3 regions of the Hahella sp. NBU794 genome follow, and region 3 is predicted to be linked to each of the others. Evidence: predicted binding sites of a transcription regulator. Region 3 holds the regulator's gene; each other region holds the start of a gene.
The links. The regulator sigma-54, encoded in region 3, starts transcription at its own class of promoters, with help from an activator protein. The targets are predictions, from matches to a motif close to TGGCACNNNNNTTGCTNT.
Positions count from the first base shown of each region.

Region 1: ACQYWX_RS09470 (PEP-CTERM sorting domain-containing protein) is a predicted target of sigma-54. The motif match lies at 5,743-5,760, and genes of this name have one in related genera.
Region 2: ACQYWX_RS29955 (PEP-CTERM sorting domain-containing protein) is a predicted target of sigma-54. The motif match lies at 7,361-7,378, and genes of this name have one in related genera.

Region 1 is NZ_CP192738.1:2,107,265-2,116,884, reverse strand. Features, by position in the region: gene ACQYWX_RS09490 (FecR domain-containing protein) at 1-2,411, shown strand, start outside; gene ACQYWX_RS09485 (hypothetical protein) at 2,441-2,824, shown strand; gene ACQYWX_RS09480 (uracil-xanthine permease family protein) at 2,930-4,195, opposite strand; gene ACQYWX_RS09475 (methyltransferase) at 4,399-5,643, shown strand; gene ACQYWX_RS09470 (PEP-CTERM sorting domain-containing protein) at 5,812-7,431, shown strand; gene ACQYWX_RS09465 (TIGR02647 family protein) at 7,498-7,734, opposite strand; gene ACQYWX_RS09460 (AlkA N-terminal domain-containing protein) at 7,894-9,348, shown strand; gene ACQYWX_RS09455 (methylated-DNA--[protein]-cysteine S-methyltransferase) at 9,341-9,620, shown strand, end outside.
Region 2 is NZ_CP192738.1:6,788,510-6,798,129, forward strand. Features, by position in the region: gene ACQYWX_RS29940 (PEP-CTERM sorting domain-containing protein) at 74-1,696, opposite strand; gene ACQYWX_RS29945 (PEP-CTERM sorting domain-containing protein) at 2,099-3,667, opposite strand; gene ACQYWX_RS29950 (PEP-CTERM sorting domain-containing protein) at 3,988-5,592, opposite strand; gene ACQYWX_RS29955 (PEP-CTERM sorting domain-containing protein) at 5,866-7,359, opposite strand; gene ACQYWX_RS29960 (PEP-CTERM sorting domain-containing protein) at 7,763-9,328, opposite strand; gene ACQYWX_RS29965 (DUF1653 domain-containing protein) at 9,560-9,620, shown strand, end outside.
Region 3 is NZ_CP192738.1:1,430,207-1,439,826, reverse strand. Features, by position in the region: gene murA (UDP-N-acetylglucosamine 1-carboxyvinyltransferase) at 1-323, opposite strand, end outside; gene ACQYWX_RS06465 (BolA family protein) at 350-592, opposite strand; gene ACQYWX_RS06460 (STAS domain-containing protein) at 728-1,060, opposite strand; gene ACQYWX_RS06455 (MlaC/ttg2D family ABC transporter substrate-binding protein) at 1,060-1,713, opposite strand; gene mlaD (outer membrane lipid asymmetry maintenance protein MlaD) at 1,795-2,244, opposite strand; gene mlaE (lipid asymmetry maintenance ABC transporter permease subunit MlaE) at 2,246-3,025, opposite strand; gene ACQYWX_RS06440 (ATP-binding cassette domain-containing protein) at 2,997-3,836, opposite strand; gene ACQYWX_RS06435 (KpsF/GutQ family sugar-phosphate isomerase) at 4,147-5,124, shown strand; gene ACQYWX_RS06430 (KdsC family phosphatase) at 5,124-5,660, shown strand; gene lptC (LPS export ABC transporter periplasmic protein LptC) at 5,665-6,243, shown strand; gene lptA (lipopolysaccharide transport periplasmic protein LptA) at 6,227-6,751, shown strand; gene lptB (LPS export ABC transporter ATP-binding protein) at 6,748-7,473, shown strand; gene ACQYWX_RS06410 (RNA polymerase factor sigma-54) at 7,596-9,092, shown strand; gene hpf (ribosome hibernation-promoting factor, HPF/YfiA family) at 9,208-9,516, shown strand; gene ptsN (PTS IIA-like nitrogen regulatory protein PtsN) at 9,523-9,620, shown strand, end outside.

The sequences.
Region 1 (9,620 bases), 680 kb from region 3:
CTTACGCCTGGCAGGCCAACTTAAATCTGCCGGAAGCCATTGCCGCCGCGGAAAGAGCGACGGTGGCCGCCCCTCAGAGCGTCATCACATGGACCCGTCTGGCTGAGCTTGAGCTTACTTCCGGCGCATATAGCGACGCCAAATATGCCGCCGGACGCGCAACGGAAATCGCTCCCACGCATCCTCAAGCGCAAATCGCCGCGGGATTTATCGCGTTGTTTGAACACAAACTGGCTGATGCTGACGCTCATTTCCAAAGCGCGATCAAAGCAGACCCTGGCGTTCCTGACGCATGGCTGGGTCTGGGGCTGAGCAAATTGCGCGGCGGCGATCTGGAGAGCGGACGCAACGACCTCGAAGTCGCTGTCAGTCTGTCCCCCAACAACGCTGTCTTACGCAGCTACCTGGGGCGCGCCTATTTCGAAGAAAAACGCAGCGACGACGCCAGCGAGCAGTGGCTACTGGCGAAAGAGCGCGATCCGCAGGACCCGACGCCGTATTTCTACGACGGCGTCAACAAACTCTTCGGCAATGACCCCGTTGGCGCCATAGAAGAATTGGAGCGATCCAAACAACTGAACCGCAATCGCGCCGTCTACCGTTCAGACGGGCTGCTGCAAAGCGACTCCGCCGCCCGTAGCGCAGCGTTGGCTCGCGCATACGGTGAAGCAGGCTTCGATCAGGCGGTGCTTTTGGAAGGATGGGAAGCGCTCAGGCAAGATCCGACCAGCGCCGATGGCCATCGTTTGCTCGCAGATCGCTACCTGTCGCAACCCAATCATCAGGCCGCCCGGGTTTCCGAACTCATGCAGGCGCAGCTCTGGCAACCTATCACTGCTTATCCGCTGCAACCGCAACTCTACGAGACTGGACTGCCTATCGTGGAAGGACTTGGGCCCTCACGCAGCGGCGTCAACGAATACCATCCCTTGTTTCTACAAGATGGAGTTTACGGCCTGACCAATGGCTTCGTCGGCAGCGACGACACCTGGGGAGAAGACATCGTCGTCTCCGGTTTACAGGGCCCGGTGAGCGCCAGCTTCGGCCAGTATCACTATGAAAGCGATGGCTTTCGTAACGGACTGGATCAGGAACAGGATATCTACAATGGGCTTTTGCAGTGGCAGATTCATCCTTCCATCAGCATTCAGTTGGAAGCGCGGAAGGCTGAGAAAGATGATCATTTATTTAAGCTGCAATCCATTGAGCCAGACGCAGAGCCCGAGGACCGGAGTGTCGACACGAAAACCTACAGATTTGGCTTAGCCAGCCGCCTGGACAATCACAATAGCTGGCTGTTTTCCGCTATTCGCCAGAAGTTTGAGGAAGAGCAAGCGCTGGCTGCGGCAGATACCTTTTCAGACCGCAAGCCGCGTACTTATGAGGTGCAATATATCCATACCGCCTCAAACTTCTATGCTCAAATCGGCGCTGGCAGGGCTTCGATTGAAACGAAAACGAACATCCAGAATCCTACTGGATATATCAATAGCGACGACGACATCACCCACCGAAATCTATATACCTATTTTGGAATCCAGCCCACAGAATCAGTATTTCTATTAATTGGCGCCGCCTACGATAACTTGCGGCTTGAAGTAGCGCGCAACACTTTCTTTGATTTTCCATTCCCGTTACCGGATATCGATATTAGCGACAGCGCCACTGACGAAGTTAAACAATGGTCCCCCAAGATCGGCGTTGAATTCACGCCAACTGAACAACTTACTTTCCGATTAGCGACATTTAGATCCCTCAAACGCGATATTGCCGCTGACCGCACCATCGAACCGGCGCAAATTCTCGGTTTCAATCAGTTGTATGACGACCCCAACGGTTCAGATGTAAAGACCTACGCTGCAGCAACGGATTATAAGCTGGGCGGCCGCTTCGGCGCCGGCTTGGAAGCGATGCGGCGCACCGTGGATATCCATCCCAAACTTCTGCAGGCAGAACCTGAAAGGCCGCATCATGAATTTGAAAATTACAAACTCTACTACTTTGGCGTCCTCTCTCCGTCCGCGACGGTAGATATCGCCTACGAATATGAAGACCAGGATTTAGAAGACAAGCAGTTTGGCACAGGATCTATTTACCGAGTGAAAACACATAGTCTTCCATTAGGCGTCACACTCTATCTCCCCAGACACTTCTCTATGCGAATGGAGAGCATATACACCGACCAGAAAGTAAAAGCGTCGTTCGCCTCAGGTGACCAAAGAGACTTTGACGCCAATCTTTGGACCTTCAATGTTCGCCTCGATTACAAACTGCCGCGCCGTTTCGGAGAGTTGCAGTTTGGCGTCGATAACCTCTTCGATAAAAACAAAGAAATTCTGAACAGTGAGTTGGATTATCCGGGGTATTACCCGAAAAGATTTCTATACAGCCGCATACAGCTGTCTTTCTAAATAAAAAATGAAAAAACAAGGAGACGACAATGAGATTGATGAACTTACTTTACACCCTCGCGCTGGGATCTTCCCTTTCCCTCAGCGCCTGCGCTCATACTCCCGGAACCAAGCCCAGCGACGGAGATCCCAACTTCCCCAACCATCCGAATACCGGGGAAAGACATGATCCCAAGAATGTCGGCAAATACGCATCATTCAGAATTACGATGACCAATGACGGCAGAATGGTCGTACTGAACGAAAAAGGCGAGGAAATGCGTCCTAACGCAAAACTGCCCCTTAAAGTGGAAGCTCACTATATTGAGTCAGCCGAGTCCATGATGATTATGCGTTACAGAGGCTCGCCGGAATATTATGTGCTGGAAGTGGGTGGCGATATCTATCATGTACCCATTCCTCACACCCATTAACTTTAGTCTGGCAAGAGATTTGGCGGGCGCATAGAAGCGCCTGCGCGTCGGTAATCAATGGGGGACAGGACCTGACATACGCAGGTCCTGTCGATATAGACAAAGTCAGATCATATCCTCTACACGCTCAATATGCTCCTTGCGCCCAGCGGGCATCGGCAGCAACAAATTCAGAATAATGGCGACGAAGGCGCAAAGTGAAATGCCTTTCAGCCCCAGATCTTTATCTCCGATCACCATGCCGCCAATCCCGAACACCAGCGTGACGCCGACGATCACCAGGTTACGGGCTTCACTCAAATCCACCTGATGGCGAATCAGTGAATTCATTCCCACCGCAGCGATAGAACCGAACAGCAAACACAATATGCCGCCCATCACCGGGACCGGAATCGTCTGCAACGCCGCGCCGAATTTGCCGATAAACGCCAGCGCGACAGCGATAACCGCCGCCCAGATCATAATTTTAGGATTGTAGTTTTTGGTCAGCATGACAGCGCCCGTCACCTCGGAGTAGGTCGTGTTGGGTGGCCCGCCAAACGCCGCCGCGACAGAAGTGGCCACGCCATCGCCAAGCAGGGTGCGATGCAAGCCCGGCTTTTGCAGGTAGTTTTTACCAGTGACCGAGCTGATCGCCAGAATGTCGCCGATATGCTCCACGGCAGGCGCCAAGGCCACGGGGATCATGAACAGGATCGCCCCCCAACTGAACTCCGGCGCCACAAAAGCGGGCAATCCGAACCAGTTGGCGTTGACTACCGCCGTCATGTCCACCACACCAAAAGCCAACGACAACGCATATCCAAACGCCACGCCGCATAATATCGGCAACAAACGCAGTAGTCCCTTGCCCATGACCGCCACTATCAATGTCAACGCCAGTGCGGGCAGAGAAATCATCAACGCCGTTTCATAGGGGACCAGCTGCAGAGCGCCATTGCCGCTTTTGCCCATCGCCATATTGGCGGCCACCGGCGCCAACCCCAAACCAATAGACATAATCACCGGCCCTACCACCACTGGCGGCAATAACCGATCCAGAAAGCCGGTTCCTCTGAACTTCACCGCTGCGCTCAAAATCATGTAGGTCAAGCCGGCGGCGATCAGCCCTCCCATGGTGGCGGGCAATCCGAAAGTGGATTTCGCCGCCATAATCGGCGCGATAAAAGCAAATGAGGAGGCCAGAAAAATAGGAACCTGCCCGCCGGTAATCAGGTGAAACAGCAAGGTGCCGACGCCAGCGGTGAATAATGCGACATTGGGATCAAGTCCGGTAATGAGAGGCATCAACACCAGTGCGCCGAATGCCACAAATAGCATTTGCGCGCCAGCCAGCGCCTGTTTCCAAAGCGGATCGGTCGTACTCATCATGGATATTTTCCTACCTGAAAAAGCGAGTGTGTTTTTTGGCTTAAGCAAAACCCGTGCAATATAACGAAAGGCGCGCGCAAGGTCACGGCGAAACGCCTCTCCAACAAGGACTTTCCCGTTATCAGGCATTCACATTTCGCTTGCCAAACCCCAAATTCGCTATAAAATCTGCGCACCTTTCATCTGATCAATTATTAAACTAAATGTCAGCCGCTGTTCCGCTACATCCTGACGCCGCTTCTGAGCGGGGCGATCTGGATCTACTTCAACGCTTCCAGTCCCTCGACGCCCTGCTCGCCGAGCATGACTATTTTTGGAAACCACGCCCCTTTGAAACAACTCATCCGAGTTGGCGCCAGTTGCATCCGGAACTCTATAACGCGATCAGCTGCCTGTCTGATGCAGAAGTCGATGTCTGCTCCGCCGAGCCAGCCCGGTTTCAGGAAATCGCGCAACCATTGCTGCCCTGGCTGTCGGAGTTGTCACGGGCCAGTGAGTTAGCCGCCGCTTCAAGTCGCCCTTTGACGTTTTCACCTTTTGACGCCTTGCATGCGCCCGGACGGAAGTGGCGCCAAGTTACCGCCTTCGCCGCCGCCCTTCCGCCACTGAGCGGACAAGTCCACGACTGGTGTTCAGGCAAAGGTCACCTCGCTCGCGCCATCGCCGGCGCCAACGAGGTAACAATGTGCTGCTTTGAATTGGACGCGCAATTATGTGAAAGCGGACAAGCATTGGCGGATAAACAACAATTGCCGATCCACTATGTTCGACAGGACCTGCTACAGCCGTTCGATTCCAGCAAAGAAGCCTATCGCGGCGGGTGGCGCCTGGGCCTGCACGCCTGTGGGCAGTTACACGTCAACCTGTTGCGCGCCGGTGTGGACAGTGCGGCGGATGGCGTCGCCATTGCCCCATGCTGCTATCACAAACTCTGTCTTGGCGAGCAATATCAACCTCTCTCCGAGACCGCCCGTCGGGCCAGTCTAACCTTGTCCCTGAAAGACGTATCCCTGGCGGTGCAGGAAACCGTCACTGCCTCAGCGAAAGAGCGCGCGCAGCGAGAGAAAGAAAGCCAATGGCGTCTGGGATTCGACGTACTACAACGTCAGTTACGCAATAAAGACGAATACCTCCCTACGCCATCGCTTCCCAAAGCAATGCTGAATGGCGACTTTACCACCTTTTGCGCATGGGCTGCGCAGGAAAAACAACTCACCCTGCCCAAGGACATCGACTACGCCCAGTTCGCGGCAGCCGGCCGTTCACGTTATCGCGAAGTACGCAGAGTAGAACTGGTGAGACATCTGTTTCGCCGCCCACTGGAAATCTGGCTGGCGCTGGATCGCGCGCTATTTCTGCAAGAACGGGGCTATGAAGTGACAATGCGGGAGTTTTGTAGTCGCGAGATAACGCCGAGAAATATTCTGATAAAAGGACAACTGTTGTAGTAAAGAACGGCATTTTGTATTGAATACTTTACACATATCGCCATCCACGCCAATCCATACAAATGTTATTTCCATGAAATGCAAAACAACACACAATCATGGAATATATTTTGCATTATATTCTAGTCCTAATTCAGTACGTTACTTTGCTGAGGACAGATCCGCACAGTGTCATGGAGAGATACTTCCGCCATTCGATTACTGCCGGGTTTTAATCAGGAAAAGCGCTTTAAAGCGCATTATTTAAAACCAAATCCACTACTAAGAATAACCTGCCACATTGGAGGTGTTTCAATGAAACCCATACGGACATATTCAGTCCTGCCGTTTTTGCTCCTGAGCATTCCATCATTGTCCAACGCTGGAGTCATCGAATGGAAAGGGCCTGTAAATGGAGCCTTTTCCGACGCCTCTAACTGGCAAGGCGGAGTAACTCCAAAGTCTGGCGATACAGCAGTTTTCAATACAGGCGGAGCCAGTCCCTATACAGTCACGTTTAATGATAGCGACGCTACCACCATCGAAAGTGTAGAAGTCCGCAACGACCAATTGACGATAGAGAATAGCTTTGCAATCGAAAAAAACCTCACCATTGGCGGAACAGGTGGGGAAAACACAAGTTTGACGTTCAATAACGGACAAATCCTTTTTCAAGACAATCCGAGCGGCCATAACCCTCCGTTAACCTCAATTAAGAGTTCAGCTGGCGGCTCTTCCGAAATGGTTATGAATCATAGCCAACTATCGTGGGTTAATCTGGCGGTGGAAATGGAGGGGAAATCCAGCTCAATCGTCATGAAAGACCATTCTGGAATTGAGGGACTTTATTTACAGCAACGTGGCGAAGCCAGTCTGGTCGTTGACAACTCATCTTTAAGTCTTTCTTCTGCATTCTACCAAGATGATGGCGTCGCCCTCTTTACCAATGGAGCTTACGCCGGCCTGTCAGACTCCTTTATTGGCGGTAAATTTACCGCGGAAGGCCCAGACACACGTATTTATCATGGCGGTTACCTTAGCGCTGGCGGTGAACTGACCTATCGAGATGGCGCCTATGCCCAAGCGGGCATGTTAGCCGGTGGCGGTACGATTAATATTGACGGGGCCGGTTCACAGCTTGAGTTTAACAGCATTGGTTTGTACGACCCCTATTCACCTATCGAATTCTCCGGCGAAGTTAACGTTACTAACGGCGGCGTTTTTGGTGACCTAAGCACTACTGGATACTCTTCAGGCTGGGTATCTGGTCATATGAAAGTGAACCTTTCAAATGGAAGCTTTGGGGCCCAATTTATTGACAACAACGGAACCATTTCCGGTCACGGCCAAATGGTCGGAGAGCTGAAAAACAAAGAAGGCGGTCGTATTGAGTCCAAAGGCGGCTCACTGGCGCTGAATGGCAACTATACGCAAGACAGCGCCAGCGTTCTGTCCATTACCATCGGCGACTGGATGCTCAGCGACGACACTGCTGCGCTAGCAATCGACGGAACAGCGGCTTTGGATGGCTTTGTCACAGTTCAACTTGAAGACGCCTTCAAGCCAAAGTTAGGGGATGCATTCAACCTGCTCAGCGCGACATCTATCGTCGGTGAGTTTAGTGACTTTTCCTTCCCTGGTTTGAGTGGAGGAATGGGTTGGGCTTGGGAAATCATAGCCGGCGCCGACTATGAAACCCTGGTTCTAAAAGTGGTTGCGAACCAAGTACCAGTCCCAGAGCCAGGTACACTCGCGCTTTTTGGTTTGTCAGCGAGTTTGATTCTTCTGAGAAGAAGGAAGCCTGCCTGATTTTCCATCAAAAAAGCGCCCCGAGGGGCGCTTTTTCTTTATCTGTTTCACGTTAATACAGCCACATCAAACCGGCTTCAATATAGTCAGCAGGGCCTGGGCGTGTTCCGCCGCGTCGTGGCCGAGGCTGGTAAGGTAGCCGCCGTCCGCCTGGGTGATCAGCCCTTTCGCATGCAGCCTTTTCGCCGCCGTCACCATTTTCTGCCCTGCAGTCTGGTGCACTTTCAACCCTTCCTGGGTCGTGGTGAGATTGTATTTAGCGAGGATCTCGATTTCATCAATCAGCTCGGGCGTGTAGGCCATATAAGCTCCTGGTTATTATCATTCAGCGCAATTGCGGGGACCGGTTTTCCGGATAATACAACGAACTGCCTGAAGTGAAAAACGGTCTGTCGGGAATGAAAAAACAACAGTTCCGAAAATGGCGAGACAGGCTTCGTGTTGAGGATTAGCATAGCCTCTATGAAGACAAACGCCAACCTCGACCACGACACCTGTTACAACGCTCTGATCAGCAGAGATCACCGCTTCGACGGCTGCTTTTTCGTCGGCGTCACCAGCACCGGCGTATACTGCCGACCTGTCTGCGCCGTTCGCAAGCCGAAAAAAGAAAACACGCTGTTTTTCCGAAGCGCCGCAGCAGCGGAGAACGGCGGCTTCCGGCCCTGTTTGAAATGCCGGCCGGAACTCGCTCCCGGGCTCGCGGCGGTGGATAGTAAGCGGCAGCTCGCCCGCGCCGCCTCCAATCTGATTGAACAAGGATTTCTGCGTGGACGTTCACTGGCGCAACTGGCTGCGCGGATTGGCGTCAGCGACCGCTATCTGCGCGACCTGTTTCAGAGCGAGTTTGGCGTATCGCCCATACAGTATTCGCAAACACATCGCCTGCTGCTGGCCAAACAGCTACTGACAGAGAGCGACCTGTCCATGACGGATGTGGCGCTGGCGGCTGGGTTCAATAGCACCCGCCGCTTTAATGACCTGTTTCAAAAGCACTATGGTTTGATCCCATCCAAAGTGCGACGTCGTTCAACGCCCACACAGAGCGAGATGATCAGTTTTGAGATGCCCTACCGTCCGCCGTACGCCTGGGACGCCCTGCTCAGCTTTCTCAGCGCCAGGACCATCGCCGGCGTGGACGCGGTCGTCGACGGACGTTATCGCAGGATTGTCCGAGTCGAGGCGGGAGAGGACTCCGCCGTGGGCTGGTTTGAAGCCAGCCATGAAGCAGACGCCGCCCGTATTCGCATTCGTCTGGACAGTACGCTCAGCCGCCACATTGGCTACCTCATCAACCGTCTGCGCGCCTTTTTCGATGTTTCCTGCGTCCCGCAGGAGATCAATAAAGTGCTGGGGACCTTAGCGCAAAACGAACCTGGGCTGCGCATTCCCGGCGGCATGGACGGTTTTGAAATCGCCGTACGCGCCATTATCGGACAGCAGATTACCGTCGCGGCGGCGCGTACATTACTGGCCAGGCTGGTGGACAAATTCGGCGAGCCTATTGAAACCCCATTCCCGGAGATTCACCGCGCCTTCCCCAGTGCAGCATCGCTGGTCGACCTGCCCATTGAGGAGCTGGCCTCTCTTGGCGTGATCAGAACGCGGGTTCGCGCCATTCAGGAGATCGCCGCGTCGATGTTGCGAGGGGATTTGACCTTGACTCCAGCCACCAATGTGGAGCAGGAAATACAACGGCTGCACGCCATTCCAGGCATCGGCGACTGGACAGCCCAGTATATCGCTTTGCGCGCCATGTCCTGGCCCGATGGCTTTCCCGCCTCCGATGTGGGCGTACGTAAAGCCCTGGGCGGCGTGGACGCTAAACTGGCTGCGCTGACGGCTGAAGATTGGCGGCCATGGCGAGGTTACGCCGTCATGCATTTATGGAGAAGTTTGGAGACACCCCATGATTGACTATATCGATATCGACTCGCCTTTGGGGCGCGTCCGTCTGGCCGCTCAGAATGGCGAGCTTACCGGCTGCTATTTCGATGGCCAGAAATATTACCCGGAGCTGACGCCAGCGTGGCGCCATCATCCCGATTGCGTCGTTCTGCAGGAAGCGGCGCGCCAGCTTGAACTCTACTTCGCCGGCCAGTTACAGCGTTTCGATCTCCCGCTGGCGCCCAAAGGCACTGCGTTTCAGCAGGAGGTATGGCGCGCCTTGTCGGATATCGAGTCCGGGC
Region 2 (9,620 bases), 1.6 Mb from region 3:
AATTTTGTGGGCATAGCCCACTCATCAACCACATCTGACGAGCGAGCCATACTTGAAAGCGACTTGAACCTAATTACACCGCTTTACGAAAACGTCTCGCGCCAGCGAATCCCGCCAGGCCGATGGTCATTAGAACCAGGGTGTAGGGTTCGGGTGCTCTAATGACTTTGATACTATAAGTTTCCATCCCGTCAACCACCCGGCTTTTCGAGATCCACTCCAGATAGGGACCGATATCCGGCAGCTCAAAGTGGCTGAACATACCACTGATGTTACTCGCGCTAAACAGTGAGAACTCGTCATTCACTTCCGGTTTGAAAGTTTCCCAGAGGTCGATTTTAAGAATACCGTCCAGTCTCGCCTCACCTTCAACATTGACCATAAAGTCGCCAATTGAGCCCCAATCCCCCAACGTCAACTGCAAGGTGGCGCTCTCCTCCTGCCAATAGTCGCCTTTGATGGTCAGAGTTCCACCGTTTTCTCCCGTAGCGACAACGCCGCCGTCATTGTTCCATACAATTGTAGAGTATTCTCCAGGAACGTCTCCCGCTCTGATCACTCCAGAGCCTTGGACCTTGCCGCCTTCCGTTTGCATAATATTCACGTCGACATCGCTGTCTTCCATCACCAGTGCGCCACCAGATCTGACAATTAACTCTCTGCTTGAGAGACTTGCTCCGTTTTTAACCGTTGTCGTTCCATCAATGAAGAAATAACTTCCTTCATCAAACTTAGAACCTGCTTCGATGGTCAAACTCTTACCAATTTTGATATAGCTACCCGTCATGGTTGCGCCATTTTGAATGATCAGGTCTCCACCAAAATAAGCTGTATCCCAAATGTCCATTGAAGAGTTCTTTCCATCTATCACTACTTTTCCATAGTAGCCGCCAAGTTCCGCAGAGACCCTGGCGCCGTTAGTTATACTAATAGTCCCTTCTTCCGTCAGATTCATATACTGTGCGCTCAGGCTTGAGTTATTCCCATCCATAAGCACTTTTCCATTAAGTTCCGCCTCCTCTGCAGACAACCAAGAACCACCATTAACTTCGATCACGCCTTCTCTTAAATACAGATCTTCATTCAGCCCCATGAAGGCCTCGTCGTTAAGCGCTAACCTGCCGTCCACATGAGTAGAGTATCCGGAAATATGCGTCTTATTTTTCAGCTCCAGCGACCCTTCGCCTCCTCCGCTATCCGTGTCTGAAAAGCCGACATAATATTTCATCCCTAAAAAAGCGCTTCTTCCTGTTTCCATTCCATCAAGAACAAGGCTGCCTTTAGAACCGCTCTCACTTCCTACCAGTATTCTTATCTCTTCGTCAGTGTCGTCTCTATCCCGATTGAGTACACCATTCTTCAGTGTTAAATGTCCGCCTGAATGGCTGTTTACAGAAATACCATCTTGCATTTCCAGGTTATGACCATCGAGGTCAATAACAACCTCATCGCTCTTCACTGAAACGCCCTGAACATTTACGTCCTCAGACAGTGACGCGGTATAAGCGCTGTCTGCACCCGTATTGAACGAAGCTGAGTCCGATGCGCTGGGAGCCGTCCCTCCCACCCAATTTGCATCATTATTAAAATCACCGCCGCCTGTATTGTTCCAGTCAATGACCGTTGCCTGCGCAACGGACGCGCAGCTTACAAACACTAATGAAGTTAAAATTCCCAGACCTTGAGTTGTCTTCACTGTTACACCCCTTGTGTATTAGTTCATTTATATGGCGCAGACTCGTTAGCAAGGTGCGGACCAGAATATTTTCATATTTAAAATCAACAATATATAACTTATAAAATCTTCAACAAGACAAACATGTAAAATATTTTGACCATATAAATCAATAACTTACAAGAACACTTAACTATTAAGAATACTTGTACTATCAATATATATGTGACAGCAAATCTCATTTTTATAAAGATGACTTACCATATACAAGAAAAGACAATTAGGTGATAATTTGTTTTATAAATAAACAAATAAAGTTCAGATACGTATAGATTAAGGCCGATTAAAAGAAGGGAACGTAAAAACCCGCACTTTGCAATTTAACAAAGTACGGGCCAAACATATCAATAGACAGAACTGGGCTTACGCCGCTTTACGAAAACGTCTCGCGCCAGCGAATCCCGCCAGGCCAATGGTCATCAATACGATGGTGTAAGGCTCTGGCACGCCTTTGACGACCTTCAGGCTAAACGTCTCCATGCCCGCCACCATGTCGCTTCCCCAGTCCCAACCTAAGCCAGGAGACAGTTTCGGCAACACAAAATCGCTGAACATACCGTTGATGTTTTCCGCTTTGATCAGCGTGAATACGTCATTCAGCTTGGGTTTAAACGTATCCCAAAGATCAATTTTCAGAATGCCGTCCAGATCAGCGTCTCCGTTGATATTCAGCTTGTAGTCGCCAATCGCATCCCAATCGCCCAAGGCCAACTCCAGCGTGCTGCCATGCTCCTGCGTATAGTTTCCATCAATATTCAAAGAAGAACCGTTTGCTCCCGTCGCGACGGTTCCTTCATATGTATTTTGGACATTACCGGTAATGTCGCCATTCCCTTGTATTTTACCGCCTTCGGTCATCACTCTTTGCGCGGCGACCTTACCTTCATCCAACAGCAATACGCCTCCTGGTATTGCTGAGATAGCATCTGCGGATTTAAGAAGGCCTCCATTAGTGACAGTCGCGTTTCCTCCTATATCCATAAGATATGTCCAGTTTTCATACTCTGTACCCACCCCATCAATAATCAGATTACCGCCGACTGCAGTGTCAGCGCCACTTCCTGTCGCTCCGTTTTGAAAAGTCAGGACTCCTCCAATTCCAGCGATTTCAGAGAAATTTAAGCTAGAACCTTCGCCACTCACCAACACTTCGCCATCCAGAGAGCCATATGACATGTGAAACTGCGAGCCCTCTGAAACATCGAGTGAAGCGCCACTTTCCAGGAAAAAGTCATTCGCCAAGGAAAAGGTTGAGCCGCCGGTGATTGATACATCACTGTGCGATCCAACAAAGGCAGATTGCCCCAAAACATCCGAACCATTCTTAATCTGCAAAGCGCCCTTTCCAACTGTCCAACGAGAATGGCCAATGTGAAACAGCATCCTTCCCGCCATCCCATAACCGCCGAAATCCACATTGTCGATAACAAACGTTCCTTCTGTGTCAACCTGACTGCCAACTGAGATAGAGACTAATCCACCTTCATAACCTTGTTCTTTATTAAAAGCTCCATCTCGCATTACGAGCTTCCCGGCTTTAGCTCCGCCTACCGTTATACCTCTAGCTGTATCCAGGTTATGCCCACTCAAATTAATCACGACGTCGTCATTTATTACTGACACATCATTAACACTGGCGTCCTGCGATAAGGATGCGCTATACGAACCGGCAACATCCGTATTGAATGATGCTGTATCTGCAGCGCCTGGCGCCGAGCCTCCCGCCCAGTTTGCTCCATTGTTAAAATCACCGCCGCTTACATTGCTCCAGTCAATCACCGCCGCCTGGGAGACGGAAGCACAGCTTACAAATACTAATGAAGTTAAAATTCCTAGACCTTGAGTAGTCTTCATTGTTACACCCCTTGTGTAATAGTTCGTTTTTAGGCGGAGCCGTTTTAGCAAGGTATGAGCCAAAAATATTTTCTGCATTAAATTCAGTTACTTAAAATTATTTCCATAAAATTCGTCACGTTTCGTGTAAAATATTTTGACCATATAAATCAACAACTTACAAGAACGCTTTCTTGTTCAGAAAACTTGTATTTTGCATCCATGTACAGCGCTCACACTGAGGCCATGAAACGTTGAGGTTATAAATTGTAAGGTCAGAAACGACGATTAATATCGACAGGAGTTAGCAGGCGAGGTGCGCAGTAAATGGTCACAGAATGTCAGGAGTAGGAAGGTAAGTCCCGTACTTTGCGATATCACAAAGTACGGGCGGAATATCTCAATAAGCAGGACTGGGCTTACGCCGCTTTACGAAAACGTCTCGCGCCAGCGAATCCCGCCAGGCCAATGGTCATCAATACGATGGTGTAAGGCTCTGGCACGCCTTTGACGACCTTCAGGCTAAACGTCTCCATGCCCGCCACCATGTCGCTTCCCCAGTCCCAACCTAAGCCAGGAGACAGTTTCGGCAACACAAAATCGCTGAACATACCGTTGATGTTTTCCGCTTTGATCAGCGTGAACACATCATTCAGCTGGGGTTTAAACGTATCCCAAAGATCAATCTTCAGAATGCCGTCCAGATCAGCCTCACCGGTGATATTCAGCTTGTAGTCGCCAATCGCATCCCAATCGCCCAGGGTCAGCTCCAACGTGCCGCCATGCTCCTGCGTATAGTTTCCATCAATATTCAAAGAAGAACCGTTTGCTCCCGTCGCGACGGTTCCTTTATCCGTGTTCTTAACTTTACCAGTAATATCTCCAGCGCCCTGAATACGGCCAGCGAATTCAGTCATTAAAGACGAGGCTTCAATTTGAGCGTTGTCTAAATTCATAACGCCAGTAACCGTAATCAGATCACTGGACACAAGGCTCCCGCTATTACTGACGACAACATTACCGCCCAAATCCATAGAACCTATAGCCCTAATTTCAGTTCCAGCGCCATCTACAGTAAAGCGCCCTCCCGTAGAGATACGGCCGCCCGAACCCGTAGCGCCATTTTGAAAGGTGGTCTCTCCATTAAAATCTCCGAACTCGCCTACACTGAGATCTGAGCCTCTTCCATCCACCAGCGTTTTTCCGGATATATAAGCGCCGGAAGACCCTAGCCCAGCACCGCCTGTAATCTCCAGAACGCCATCAAGGTCCAACTCGCCAGCCAGGCCCATACTAGAGCCTTCCGAAAGGATCAATTTGCCCCCGATATAAGCAGACTGCCCGGTGACGCCAGACTTATTCTTCAGCTCTAACACCCCTTCTCTGGTCCCACCCGATGCAGGAGGATAACCCACGTAAAGCTGCATCCTTGAGCCCATTCCTCTCCCGCCGAAATCAACGCCATCCAACACAAGTCTGCTTTCGGAGGCTGAGGCGCTATCTACCATGATTTCCACCAGGTCTCCGAATTCATCACCGTTCTGATTAAAGGAGCCATTCCTCAGCGTTAACGTAGCGCCTTTGTCGCCGCTGACAGATATTCCTGTCATCGTTTCCAAATTCCGGCCATTCAAATCGATCACGACGTCGTCATTTTTTACTGACACATTATCGACATCAGTATCCTGCGATAAGGATGCAGTATACGAACCGGCAACATCCGTATTGAATGATGCTGTATCTGCAGTGCTCGGCGCTGAGCCTCCCGCCCAGTTTGCTCCATTGTTAAAATCACCGCCGCTGACATTGCTCCAGTCAATCACCGCCGCCTGGGAGGCGGAAGCACAGCTTACAAATACTAATGAAGTTAAAATTCCTAGACCTTGAGTAGTCTTCATTGTTACACCCCTTGTGTAATAGTTCGTTTTTAGGCGGAGCCGTTTTAGCAAGGTATGAGCCAAAAATATTTTATGTATTAAATTCAGGCACTTAAAATTATTTCCATAAAATTCGTCACGTTTCATGTAAAATATTTTGACTATATAAATCAACAACTTACAAGAATACTTCCTTATTCAGAAAACTTGTATTTTGCCCCCATGCACAGCGGCTCACACTGAGGCCATGAAACGTTGAGGTTATGAACTGTAAGGTCAGAAACGACAATTAATATCGACAGGAGTTAGCGGGCGAGGTGTGCAGCAAATGATAACAGACTGTCAGGAGCAGGAAGGTAAGTCCCGTACTTTGCGGTATCACAAAGTACGGGCGGAATATCTCAATAAACAGGAATGGGCTTACGCCGCTTTACGAAAACGTCTCGCGCCAGCGAATCCAGCCAGACCGATGGTCATCAACACAATGGTGTAGGGCTCAGGTACGCTTTTCACAACTTTCAGACTGAAAGTCTCCAAGCCTGCAACCATCACGCTACCCCAATCCCAGGCTAAACCAGAAGCCAGACTCGGCAATACGAAGTCACTGAACATCCCATTGATGTTTTCCGCTTTGATCAGCGTGAATACGTCATTCAGCTCAGGCTTGAAGGTGTCCCAAAGATCGATCTTTAGAATGCCCTCCAGATTCGCGTCGCCAGAAATATTCAGCTTATAGTCGCCAATCGCATCCCAACCACCCAGAGTCAACGCCAGGGTGCTTGAGCTGTCTTGCGAAAAGTTACCAGTAATAGTTAACGCGTCGCCATTCTCGCCCGTCGCCACCGTTCCACGGTTAGTATTGCTTACGTTGCCCTTTATTTCTCCGGAGCCTTCAATCTTGCCGCCTTCTGTTAATACTGCTTCTGCGCTTACTTTCCCGTCATTCAAGGACAGCACGCCACTGGGAAGCGCAGAAATAGCGTAATCTGAACTCAAACTTGCTCCGTGGCTAACAGTAAGCCTGCCATTGACATCCACATTCCCCATGGCGGAGAAGTCAGAGCCTGCGCCGTCAATGGTCATGCGGTTGCCTACAGCTATATTTCCCCCGCTACCGGTTGCGCCGTTCTGATAAGTGATGTCCCCATCCATGTGACCATATTCGCCGACATTGAGGCTGGAGTGTTCTCCATCTACCAGAACTTTTCCCGCCAGACTTGCGCCAGATGAGCTAACGCCGGTGCCTTCAGAAATTTTCAGATATCCACCGCTCTCCATGATCAACTCGTTCGCCAAGCTTAAACCGGAGCCGCCCGAGATTAGTACTTTACCTTTATCTCCGATAAAGGCAGTTTGCCCCAGAGCCTGAGAGCCATTCTTGAGCTCCAGCGTCCCCTCTCCGCCACCAAATCCAGACTGAGACTGGCCAATGTAATATTGCATCCTGCCGTAGATTTCAGGATTACCAAATTCAACGCCATCAAGCACCAAATCGCCTTTTGAGCCAGCTTCGCTGCCTACAAGCACCTTGATCAAATCGCCACTATCGTCAGCTTTCTGATTATACTTGCCGCCACGCAGGGTCAGGCGTCCGCCCTCTGCCCCGCCAACTGAGATTCCAGAGGTGGTTTCCAGATTGTGGCCATTAAGCTCTATAGTAACGTTATCGTTATTCACAGATAGGCTCTGGGCGTCGGCGTCCTCTGTAAATGTAGTGGTATAGGAGCTAGAAGCGCTTGAATCAAACAATGCTTCGTCAGTATTTCCTGGCGCGACCCCACCAGACCAGTTAGCGCCATCGCTATAGTTTCCGCCGCCTACATTGTTCCAGTTAATTACCGCCGCTTGGGATAGAGAAGCGCAGGTAACAAACACTAATGAAGAAAAAATACGCAGACCTTGAGTAGTCTTCACTATTACACCCCTTGTGCCACAGTTTATTTACATAACGAGCCTCTAATTGGCAAGTAGGGGACCAGATATGAAATTAGTTATTAAAATCATAAAGTTATATTGTTAAAATTAGTTAACTCATTGATTTTATGTAAAAATAGCTGACTCAATAAAATCAATGAGTTACAAGAAAACTACCCCAATAACCTTGGCCCCAAAAAAGTCTTATTTCTAAAGAAATAGGTCTAAGGAGCCTCTGAGAAACAACTTCGATATCTGTTTCAAATTAGGTGCATGCAAGCGACCGCCCGTGAATATGAGCTATTCACCAGAGGAATAAAAAGCGCGGTAAACGAATGGGAAAACTCTCCCCCAGCCTTTAACCAGGGGACAATTTCCAGTTCAGGAAGGAGCTGTTTAAGAGTTATTTGCGAAAGCGTCTGACGCCAGCCATTCCAGCCAGACTTAACGTCATCAACACCAATACGTATGGCTCAGGAACAGGCTTGCCTGATGCGTTGGAAACGATTCTTAAGCCAAAGGAGTTCACACCGGAGTAGGAGCGGCGATATCCCCAATCCCAATGCATGCCGAACCCTAAATCGGGCAGCACAAAATCACTGAACATACCGTTTATTTTGTCAGCATTGATCAGAGTGAAGAAATCATGGATGCTTGGTTTAAACTCATCCCACAAATTGATTTGAAGTACCCCATCCAAGTTCGCCACGCCGTCTATATTCAGCTCGTAGCCGCCAAGCGTACTCCAGTCTCCCAAGGTAATTTCCAGCTTGCTTGACTCATCTTGAGTATAATCGCCTTCCACTCGCATAGAGCCGCCAAACTCGCCCGTCGAGACAACGCCACCGCGAGTATTATTAAGGCTGCCCTTAATCTCACCAGACCCACTTAGTTCGCCTCCGTTCAGGTCAAGTGAGGCAGTAGTGATTTTACCTTCTCCCAAGGTGATGCGACTTTCACGGGATAAGTTCAAATTGTCAGCGATCAATTCACCGTGATTTCTAACCTCCAGTTTGCCGACATCGCTTACCCCCTCAGAGGTGAATGAACTCCCAGCGCCATCAATAGTCACATCCCCCAGACTAACGCCCCATCCCTGACCCTTGCCGCCGTTTTGAAATTTCGCCGTACCCAGAGAGCCATTAGGACCCATTTCAAAGGAGGAGCCTTCTCCGTCCACGAGGACTTTTGTATTTGCAACAGATGCGCCCGTCGCAGTCACTCTTGACCCTTCTTTGATGGTGATTCGACCGCCGTTTCCATATAACTCATTCGCCAACGACAGACTTGAGCCGCCAGACAAAGACAGTTCGCCATTCTTGCCAATCATTGCAGACTGACCCACAGCGGATGTGCCATTTTCCAGCCTGAGCGCGCCAGCGCCACTAGTTCCTATCTCATACTGTAAGGAGCCTTGATTCGTAAAGTTGTCGCCAAAGCTGACGTTGTCAAAGACTAACGAGCTATCTGATATATTGTCGTTGCCTACTGCGATTATTTTAGGAGGTCCGCTATCTCCCACCGTCTCATTGAACTTACCATTTTTGATTGTGAGCTGGCTTTTTACGGTGACGCCTCGTTCAGCATCCAGATTGTTTCCATCCAGATCTACTGTGGCCCGCCCCACATCGGCCGACAATTCACCAACGCTCGCATTATCAGAGAGCTCAGCATGGCTGCCGTCCGTTGTAAACTGCGCCGTATCTGTGACGCCGGGCGTCACGCCGCCAGACCAATTTGCGGCATTGTTAAAGTCGCTCCCCTCAGCCCCATTCCACTCGATTAAGGCCGCTTGCGAGGTTGAAGCGCACGCCACAAGTACAATGGAAGAAAATAGTAAGGAATTATTAGAAGTCTTCACTTTTACACCCCCTGTGTGAAAGTTCATAAAAAAAATAGCTCTCGAAAATGAGCCGTTAGCAAACTTGTGTTTGCCTTTATAAATCACAAAATTAATAAAAAGCAACATCCATAATCAAAAAAACCATGTAAAATCAAATGGCTTATAACTTATGCATGAATACTTGCCGGTTTTGTAAATTCTACAAATTGTCCTCCTTTTTAAATACAACATTAAATCTCATAACAATAGTTTCATGACGTATTAACTATTAAATGCATAATACTTGCCCCCTTTTCAAAATCATCAAGGCGACACACTATGATGATTCCAGTTATATCGACTAAATAGAGGCTATCCATGCACTTACCCAAAGGCATCTACCAGCATTACAAAGGACCCCGCTATCAGTTATTGGAGG
Region 3 (9,620 bases):
TCGCCAAAGTGAGCCAGCATTGGCCCCAGCACCAGAATGGAAGCCCGCATGGTTTTTACCAGCTCATAAGGCGCAGTCAGATGCTTGATGGTATTGGCGTGTACTTCCACACACATTTTTTCGTCGATCATCAACTCAACGCCCATGCGGCCCAGCAGCTCGATCATGGTGGTGATGTCATTAAGGTGCGGCAGGTTGCCTATGGTGACGGGCTCGTCCGCCAACAATGTCGCAGCAAGGATTGGTAATGCGGAGTTCTTCGCGCCGGAGATACGAATATCCCCATTAAGCGGCTTGCTACCGCCGATCAATAATTTGTCCATTAAACTTACCTGGGTTGGAAAACGAATTATTTATTCGCGGCGGCCCACTCGTCGGGAGTGTATGTTTTGATAGAAACAGCGTGTACGGTGCCGTCAGCGATCAGATCATGGATGCAGCTGTACACCGCTTGCTGTTTTTTGACGGGAGAAAGGCCGGCGAAACGTTCACCGACGGCAACAACCTGATAATGATAGCCATCACCTTCTACACGGACTTCACAGTCGGACAGCTTTTCTTGCAAAATTTCTTGCAATGCTTCGGGTTGCATGCGCCCACTCCTCGTTATTCGTTAGCTGAACTAAACGAGACATTTTACCCCAAGCAGGGGCCAGGCCCAAGTTATGGATTGGAAACAATTTGCAGCGACTGCCGCAAATTGTTTTTTGGAAGGATATTTATTTAGCTAGACTGACTCATCCGCCAATGGCAAAACAGTCTCCACTCCGCTAACCCGCGCAATATCAAACATCTTGCCGGACAGACCTGACACACTGACATTCAAGCCTTTGGCCTCAGCTGCTGCAACCAGGCGCAACAACAATGATATCAACACGCTTTGCGCATTTTCGACGAGAGAGACATCGATACGCAGCGGCGAAGCCGCGTCGGCGGATTGCACTGCCTTTTCGCCTTCGGCCAGCAAGTCAGCCACATTAGAGAGATCAACCGTCCCCGCAATACTGAGCGCCATCTCTCTGGACTGCGCATCCTTGGCGCAGGTCAATCTCGCCGACATTATTTCGCCTCGCCAGTCAGTTCACCTTCTTCAATCCGGCTAGACCAGCTATCTACGACCTTGGTGATATCGCCATTGTGCACGTTAACCTGCTGCTCAAAGCGGTCTTTGAATGCTAGACCTATATTCACGCCGTTAACGATGACGTTCTCCAGCAACCATTTGTTGTCGCGATTCTTATACATTGAATAGATAACCGGGTACTTGTTGCCAGACGCGGAGATCACTTCCAAATCCACGCTTGCGCGCCCTTCATCTCTTGGATTGATGGTCGCAGCCAATACGTTGACTTTGAACTCGCCACTCTCCACCAGCGCTTTGCCATAAGCATCAAACAGACTCTTTTTGAATACTCCGACAAACTTTTCTTTCAGCTCATCACTGGCTTCTCTGCGATAACGCCCCATGACCCGCGCAGCAATCCGCTCAAAATCAACCAAATTTTGAAGCGCGCCCTCCATCACTCCATAAAACTTTTGCGGGTTCTCGTAATAAGTCTGCTTTTCTGACTGCAATTTGGTAACCAGCATTTGGGTGCTGTCCTGCACCACACTCATCACTTCCTGCTGCGCGTTGGCCTGCGCCACAGCTGCAAACGCCATCATCGCCATGGCTGCAAACATGCGCCCAATATTCTTCACTGTTAACATCATGTTAATTGCCCAACTATTTCTTTGCCTGACTAGTACTAACTAAAATTCACAACTTCATTTTGAATTCAGAGATACAGCGACTTACTTACTGGTTGCAAAGTCACTTATCAGCTTCTCTAAATTAAGCGCCCCCTGCGTGCTATAAAAGAAGTCCCCTCCCTTTAGGGCTTCCTCGTCTCCACCAATAGAGACATTGATATACTTCTCTCCCAAAAGGCCTGCGGTACTAATAACTGCGACACTATCCGCACTTAGATAGTTCACATCCGCATCAATATCCATTTCCACAACAGCCTTAGACGACTTGGGATCCAGCGAAATACTGTTGACGCGCCCAATCGTGACGCCGGACAAGGACACTTTACCCCGCACTCTCAGCCCGCCCACATCAGTAAATTCCGCATACAACTTGTAGGTATCCTGCGTCGGACTCAGTGATAGCCCACTCACTTCCAGCGCCAATAGGAACAACGCCCCAATGCCGGCGACGATGAACGCCCCTACAGATATCTCCAGCGTACGAATCCGCATATTAAAAATCTCCAAACATTACGGCGGTCAAAATAAAATCCAATCCAAGCACAGCTAACGATGAATACACGACGGTCTTGGTCGTCGCAGAGCTGATGCCTTCAGAAGTAGGGACCGAATCATACCCCTGAAAAACGGCGATCCAGGTACACACGACGCCGAACACGATGCTCTTGATAATCCCGTTGAGAATGTCGTCGGAGAAATCCACAGACGCCTGCATGTTGCTCCAGAACGAGCCTTCATAGACACCCAGCCACTCTACTCCCACCATTTTACCGCCCCAGACGCCCACCACGCTAAATATCATGGCCAACATCGGCATCGCGATAAACCCGGCAAGCAGTCGCGGCGCAATAATCTGCCGCAATGGGTCGACCCCCATCATTTCCAGGCTGGATAATTGCTCAGTCGCCTTCATTAACCCAATTTCAGCAGTCAGCGCAGAACCGGCGCGTCCAGCAAATAATAACGCGGTCACTACCGGCCCGAGCTCACGCACCAGCGTCAGGGCGATCATCTGGCCAATAGCCTGCTCAGAACCATAGTCCACCAAAATATTGTAGCCCTGAAGGCCAAGCACCATGCCAATGAACAGCCCGCTAACGACAATAATCACCAGCGAGAGAACGCCGACTGAATAAAGTTGCTTGAGCAGTAGCGGCAAGCCTTTCATCCGTGGAGCGCCCAGTAACGACCCCACCAAAAATATTCCCGCCCGACCTAGCGAGCCGAGCGAAAGCAGGGCGTTTCTACCAAGCCTTTGTAGAAAATCCAGCATCCTGGTCTCCTCGTAACAAGTCCTCCGCATAGTCTGTCGCGGGAAAATGGAAAGGCACAGGCCCATCCGGCAAACCATTGAGGAACTGCTTGACGAAAGCATTCCCGCTGGAGCGCAATTCTTGTGGGCTACCCTGCCCCATCACCTTACCGTCGGCGACAATGCAAAGATGGTCCGTAATACTCAATGACTCCTGAATATCATGGGACACGACCACACTGGTCAGCCCCAGCGCATCATTGAGCAAGCGAATCAGCTGGACAATCACCCCCATAGCAATAGGGTCCTGCCCGGTGAAAGGCTCATCGTACATCACCATTTCAGGGTCCATAGAAATAGCACGCGCCAAAGCCACGCGACGAGCCATACCGCCAGACAACTCGCTTGGCATCAAATCACGCGCGCCACGCAGCCCCACTGCGTGTAGCTTCATCAACACCAAGTCACGAATCATTGCTTCCGGTAGCTGAGTGTGAATCCGTAAAGGAAATGCGACATTTTCAAAGACATTGATGTCCGAAAAGAGCGCGCCGGATTGAAACAACATTCCCATACGCTCGCGCAGTTCATATAGCTCCTTGCGCTTCAGCTTCGGCACATTAAAGCCATTCACCCAAATATCGCCTTTGTCGGGCTTCAATTGGCCGCCAATCAATTTAAGTAGAGTAGTCTTGCCCGTACCGCTGGGTCCCATGATGGTGGTGACCTTGCCTTTGGGTATATCGATGTCTACGTTATCGTAGATAAGCCTGTCGCCTCTGGCGAAGGTAAGCCCCCTGACTTCCACGTAATTGGAGGGGTTTTGCGTCATCTAAAATCACCTTAATCGCCCAGTCCGCGTAAACGCCCCCTTCCTGGAAGCATTAAGTATCCTAAAAACATAACCTTACGGCGGCTTTAGCGTTTCTGCCAAAAATAGCCTAAACAGCTGCGGAATATATCAGAAGATGTTTTAACTGCCCACATCTTTCCCGGCAAGTTGCAGCAGTCCCCGAGCGTCGTATAATACGCAGGCCTCGCCAAACGCCATTTTTTCGCATGATTGTTTAAGCAAGGCGGCGCAGAAGCATTACCGCGACGAAATATCCGCCACTGTCAACGCCATTAGGAACGCCAGATTAATGAGCCATCACGACCACGAATACATAAAGGCCGCAAGACGCACTATAGAAATGGAGATTCAGGCAGTCCAGGCGCTAAGCAGCCGGATTGACGATGCGTTTGTTAAGGCTTGCGACCTGATGCTGAACTGTAAAGGACGCGTGGTGGTTACCGGGATGGGTAAGTCAGGCCATATAGGTAACAAAATTGCCGCCACCCTCGCGTCCACAGGTACACCGTCGTTTTTTCTACACCCCGGTGAAGCCAGCCACGGCGACCTCGGCATGGTCACCCCCGATGACGTTGTATTAGCGATATCCAACTCAGGCAACACGGCAGAAATTGTCACCATACTCCCCCTTTTGAAAAGAATGGGAGTTCCATTAATCAGCATGACCGGCAAACCGGACTCTACTCTTTCTGAAATCGCAGAGGCGAATATCGACGCCAGCGTTGCCACAGAGGCCTGTCCTCTTGGACTCGCACCCACCTCCAGCACCACAGTTTGCCTGGTGTTGGGTGATGCCTTGGCGATAGCGCTGCTAGAAGCGCGCGGTTTTACAGCGGAGGACTTTGCATTCTCTCACCCTGGCGGCGCTCTGGGCCGCAGACTATTACTGAGAATTTCCGACATCATGCATTCTGGCGACGCCATCCCGGTAGTTAAAAGTGGAGCATCCTTGAGTGAGTCGCTCCTGCAAATGTCACAGAAAGGCCTGGGCATGACTTGTATCGTCGACGCAGACGACAAGCTTCTCGGCGTGTTTACTGACGGCGATTTGCGCCGCACTCTAGATAAAAACATCGATATTCGGAGCTGCACCATTGATACGGTTATGACGGCAAACTGCAAGACTGTCACCAAAGACATGCTTGCCGCAGAAGCCCTGGGCTTGATGCAGGAGAAAAAGATCAACGCCCTGCCTGTCGTTAATGCTGACAATAAAGTGATTGGGGCCTTCAATACACAAGACATGCTACGCGCAGGAGTCATTTAATGTCGCCGTCTTTGACCGAGCAACAGACCCAAGCCTTACAACAGATTAAACTCTTAGCGCTGGATGTAGACGGCGTTCTGACAGACGGAACGCTTTATTTCGGCGAATCTGGCGAGCAGTTCAAACCCTTCTCCATACTTGACGGACTCGGCGTCAAGCTGTTGCAAAAAGCTGGAGTAACCGTCGCCATTATCACCGGCCGCAAGTCCGCCATGGTCGCAAAGAGAGCCGGCGACCTGGGCATTTTAGAGTTACTACAAGGCCGCGAAGACAAACTTGTCGGGCTCAATGAGATTCGAGAAAAGCTTGGTTTAGAGCTGAATGAATGCGCCTATGTCGGCGACGACCTTCCTGATCTGGCGGCCATTCGCAGTTGCGGATTTGGCGTTACTGTGCCTAACAGTCACTGGTTTGTTCGCCAGCACGCCACCTACTGCACCTCAGCCCAGGGCGGCAAAGGCGCGGTCAGAGAGGTGTGCGATATGATTCTGGCGGCGAAAGGCCTGCTCCACACCTCCTTGGAAGCCTACCTGTAACTTCATGACAGAACTCTTCAGACAATACAGCAAATGGCTCTACGCGGCTTTGGCGGCGTTTCTGGTTATTTATCTGGTCGCTTATCAGGACGAAGCAAGCGTCCCGTTCTTCGAGGAAGAACCGCTCCTGAAAGACGAACCTGACGCATTTGTCATCAACGCGGTTTACACCACCTACAACAAAGAGGGCGCACTCACCAGCCGCCTGCAAAGCCAACTGGCGAAGCACTATCCCGATACAGACACCGGCGTACTGACGCGCCCCAATCTGGAGATCTTCCAGCAAGGGGAGAAAAGCTGGCATGTGGAGTCTCAGGAAGGCGAACTGCTGATCAAGCAGGACACCCTGAAACTGCGTGGAGACGTGGAAGTAAATGGAGCCTCCAACGACGGCGCGCCGATTCTCATGCAAACGCAAGCGCTCGACTACAACAACAAGTCACGCTTTATCAGCACCGATCAACCCGTTAAGATAACTTCAAATATCAATCAGTTAACCGCTGTCGGAATGGAGGCGGACATTGATAAAAAGCTTATTGTATTACTTTCTCAGGTAACCGGCGTTTATGCACAACCCAAGTAAACTATTCACCGCGGCGCTGTTATTGGGCCTTATTTTCGCCCCGCTTAGCCATGCATTGGACCTTCTTAACGGCAGTGACGAACCGGTGCGCATCAAAGCGGGACGCTGGGAGAGAGACGGCCAGAAAGGCATCGACACCTATATCGGCAATGTCGTTATTACCCAGGGCAAATCCAGCATCGAGGCGGACAAAGTCATTTTATACACCGACGACAATGGCATCAGCCGCTTCCAGGCGACCGGCAAACCCGCTCATTTAGTGCAGTTTGACCAAGAAAAACAAACTGAAACTCACGCTTACGCAGAAAACATGGACTATGACCGCAGCCAGAGTAAAGTCGTTATGCGTAACCATGCACGCATTCTTCAGGACAACAGCTCAGTGGAAGGCGAAGAAATTATTTATTTCACAGACAAGCGTTTAGTCACGGCAAAGGGAGCCTCATCGGGCAATCAAACCGAGCAGGTTGAAATTATCTATCATCCGCCCAAATCTAATAAACAATGAGCACTCTCACCGCCAGAAACCTGGCCAAAGCCTACAAAAAACGCCCCGTAGTAAAAGATGTGTCCGTTGAAATTCGCAGCGGCGAAATCGTGGGCCTCCTCGGCCCTAACGGCGCCGGGAAGACTACCTGCTTCTACATGGTGGTAGGACTCATCCCCAGCGACAAAGGCAGCGTATTTATTGACGAAACGGAAATTACCGGTTTGCCTATGCACGGGAGAGCGCGCAAGGGCATTGGCTATCTGCCGCAGGAAGCTTCGGTCTTCAGAAAGCTGTCCGTAGAGGACAACATCTACGCCATCCTTGAGACCAGAGCGGATCTGAGCCGCAAGGAACGTAAGCTTAAGATGGAAGAGCTGCTGCAGGAGTTTCACATCACCCATATTCGCAAAAGCCTTGGCATGAGTCTCTCGGGGGGCGAGCGTCGACGCGTGGAAATCGCTCGTGCGCTGGCTACGGAGCCAAAGTTTGTCTTATTGGATGAACCTTTCGCCGGGGTGGATCCTATTTCCGTCAATGATATCAAGCAGATTATTGAGCATCTCAAAAAGCGCGGCATCGGCGTTTTAATTACAGACCATAATGTGCGCGAGACCTTGGATATTTGTGAACGCGCCTATATTGTCAGTGAAGGATTTATTATCGCAAGCGGCGCCCCAAGTGATATCCTTGCCAACCCAAAGGTTAGAGAGGTCTATCTGGGTGACCAGTTCAAACTTTAGTTTAACCGGCGGCCTCCATCCAAGATGGACCCCAAGGCTCAAGAGCTTAGGATTAAAGCACCTAATAACTATGAAAAACTCACAAGATCTGTGCCTGAATCGGTGGTAAGCATCAGATGGTTATGAAAACTTCATTGCAGTTAAAGCTGGGTCAACAGCTGACCATGACCCCGCAACTGCAACAAGCAATAAAACTTTTGCAGCTTTCAACACTGGATTTACAGCAGGAGATTCAACAAGCGCTTGAGTCCAACCCCATGCTGGAAGTGTCTGAAGAAGACGAATCTCCCAACCACGTTCAGAACGATACGATCAGCGACATGCTCGCTAACAACTCCAGCAAGGAGCGAACGCAAGAGTCGGGCATGGATGAAGGAGGATTCGCTGAAGAGGACAACTGGTCCGATTCCATTCCGAACGACCTCCCCGTCGATACCGCCTGGGATGATGTCTTCCAGAGCGGATCAAGCAGCTACAGCGGCGGCGAAGATGACGAATACGACTTCGAATCCCGCAATAGCAAAGGCGAAACCCTGCAAGACCACCTTCTCTGGCAACTAAACCTTACCCCCATGTCCGACATTGACCGCATGATCGCTGTTGCGATAATTGATGCAGTCAATACTGACGGCTATCTCTCCCTCACTCCAGACGAAATTCATGGCGGACTGCAAACTGAGGGGGAAGAAGAAATTGAGCTGGACGAAGTACGCGCCGTTTTAAAACGCGTACAGCAATTCGATCCTCCTGGAGTCGCCACCTGCAACTTACAGGATTGCCTGCTAAGCCAGCTGAATCAGTTGCCTAAAGACACCCCCTGGCTCGGTCAGGCCAAGCTGGTGGTCAGCCACTATATCAATCTGCTTGGCAACCGCGACTACGCCCAGTTGATGCGCCGCAGCCGCCTGAAAGAAGACGATCTGCGGGAAGTTCTCAAACTGATTCAAAGTCTGAACCCAAGGCCGGGCGAAGGCATTCAGGAAAGCAATACCGAATACGTGGTTCCTGACGTTATCGTCAAAAAAGCCAACGGCCGCTGGCTGGTGGAGCTGAACCCTGAAATCGCTCCCAAGATCCGCATCAACCCTGGCTATGCAGGTTTGGTGAGACGCGCGGACAACAGCTCAGACAACACTTATTTACGCGACCAGTTACAGGAAGCACGCTGGTTTATCAAAAGCTTGCAAAGCCGTAATGAAACTCTGTTGAAAGTCGCTTCACAAATCGTCGAACATCAGCAAGGATTCCTTGAGTACGGCGAAGAGGCGATGAAGCCACTGGTGCTGCACGATATTGCGGAGGCGGTGGAGATGCATGAGTCGACGATTTCCCGAGTGACCACCCAGAAATACATGCACACTCCTCGCGGCGTATTTGAGCTGAAGTACTTTTTCTCCAGCCATGTCAGCACAGACACGGGTGGCGAGTGTTCTTCGACCGCTATTAGAGCTATTATCAAGAAGTTAGTCGCGGCGGAATCACCGAAGAAACCATTGAGCGACAGCAAAATTGCTGCGCTGCTTGGCGACCAGGGCATCAACGTCGCCCGTCGCACGATCGCAAATTACCGGGAGGCGCTTTCCATTCCGCCTTCCAATGAACGTAAGCGGTTAATTTAAAAGGAGGAATGCAGGCATAAGACTTAAATCAAATAGTCACAAATTGGATGTGCTAGTATTTTTCATGGAAGTGCAAAATTCATAATGCACCGTATATTGGCATTAGGAGCAAAGTATGCAAATGAACATCACCGGACATCAAGTCGAGTTAACTGAAGCACTGAAAGACTACGTTAACAACAAGTTCGACAAGCTCGAACGACACTTCGACAGTATCAGTAATGTCCAAGTTACGCTCTCCATTCAAAAACAGCGTCAGATTGCGGAAGCAACCATGCACATAAGCGGCGCTGACCTGCATGCCAATGCTGAACACGAAGATATGTACGCGTCAATTGACGCACTGGTGGACAAATTAGACCGCCAGATCCTCAAACACAAAGAGAAGCACGTTGATCGGATGCACGGCGCATCCGCCAGATAACAGAACATGGCCCAAACCACACTAACTATTGAGTCAATTATCTCGCCCGCCCTCACACGCTGTGGGGTGTCGGGCTCGAGTAAGAAGCGCGTTCTCGAATATAT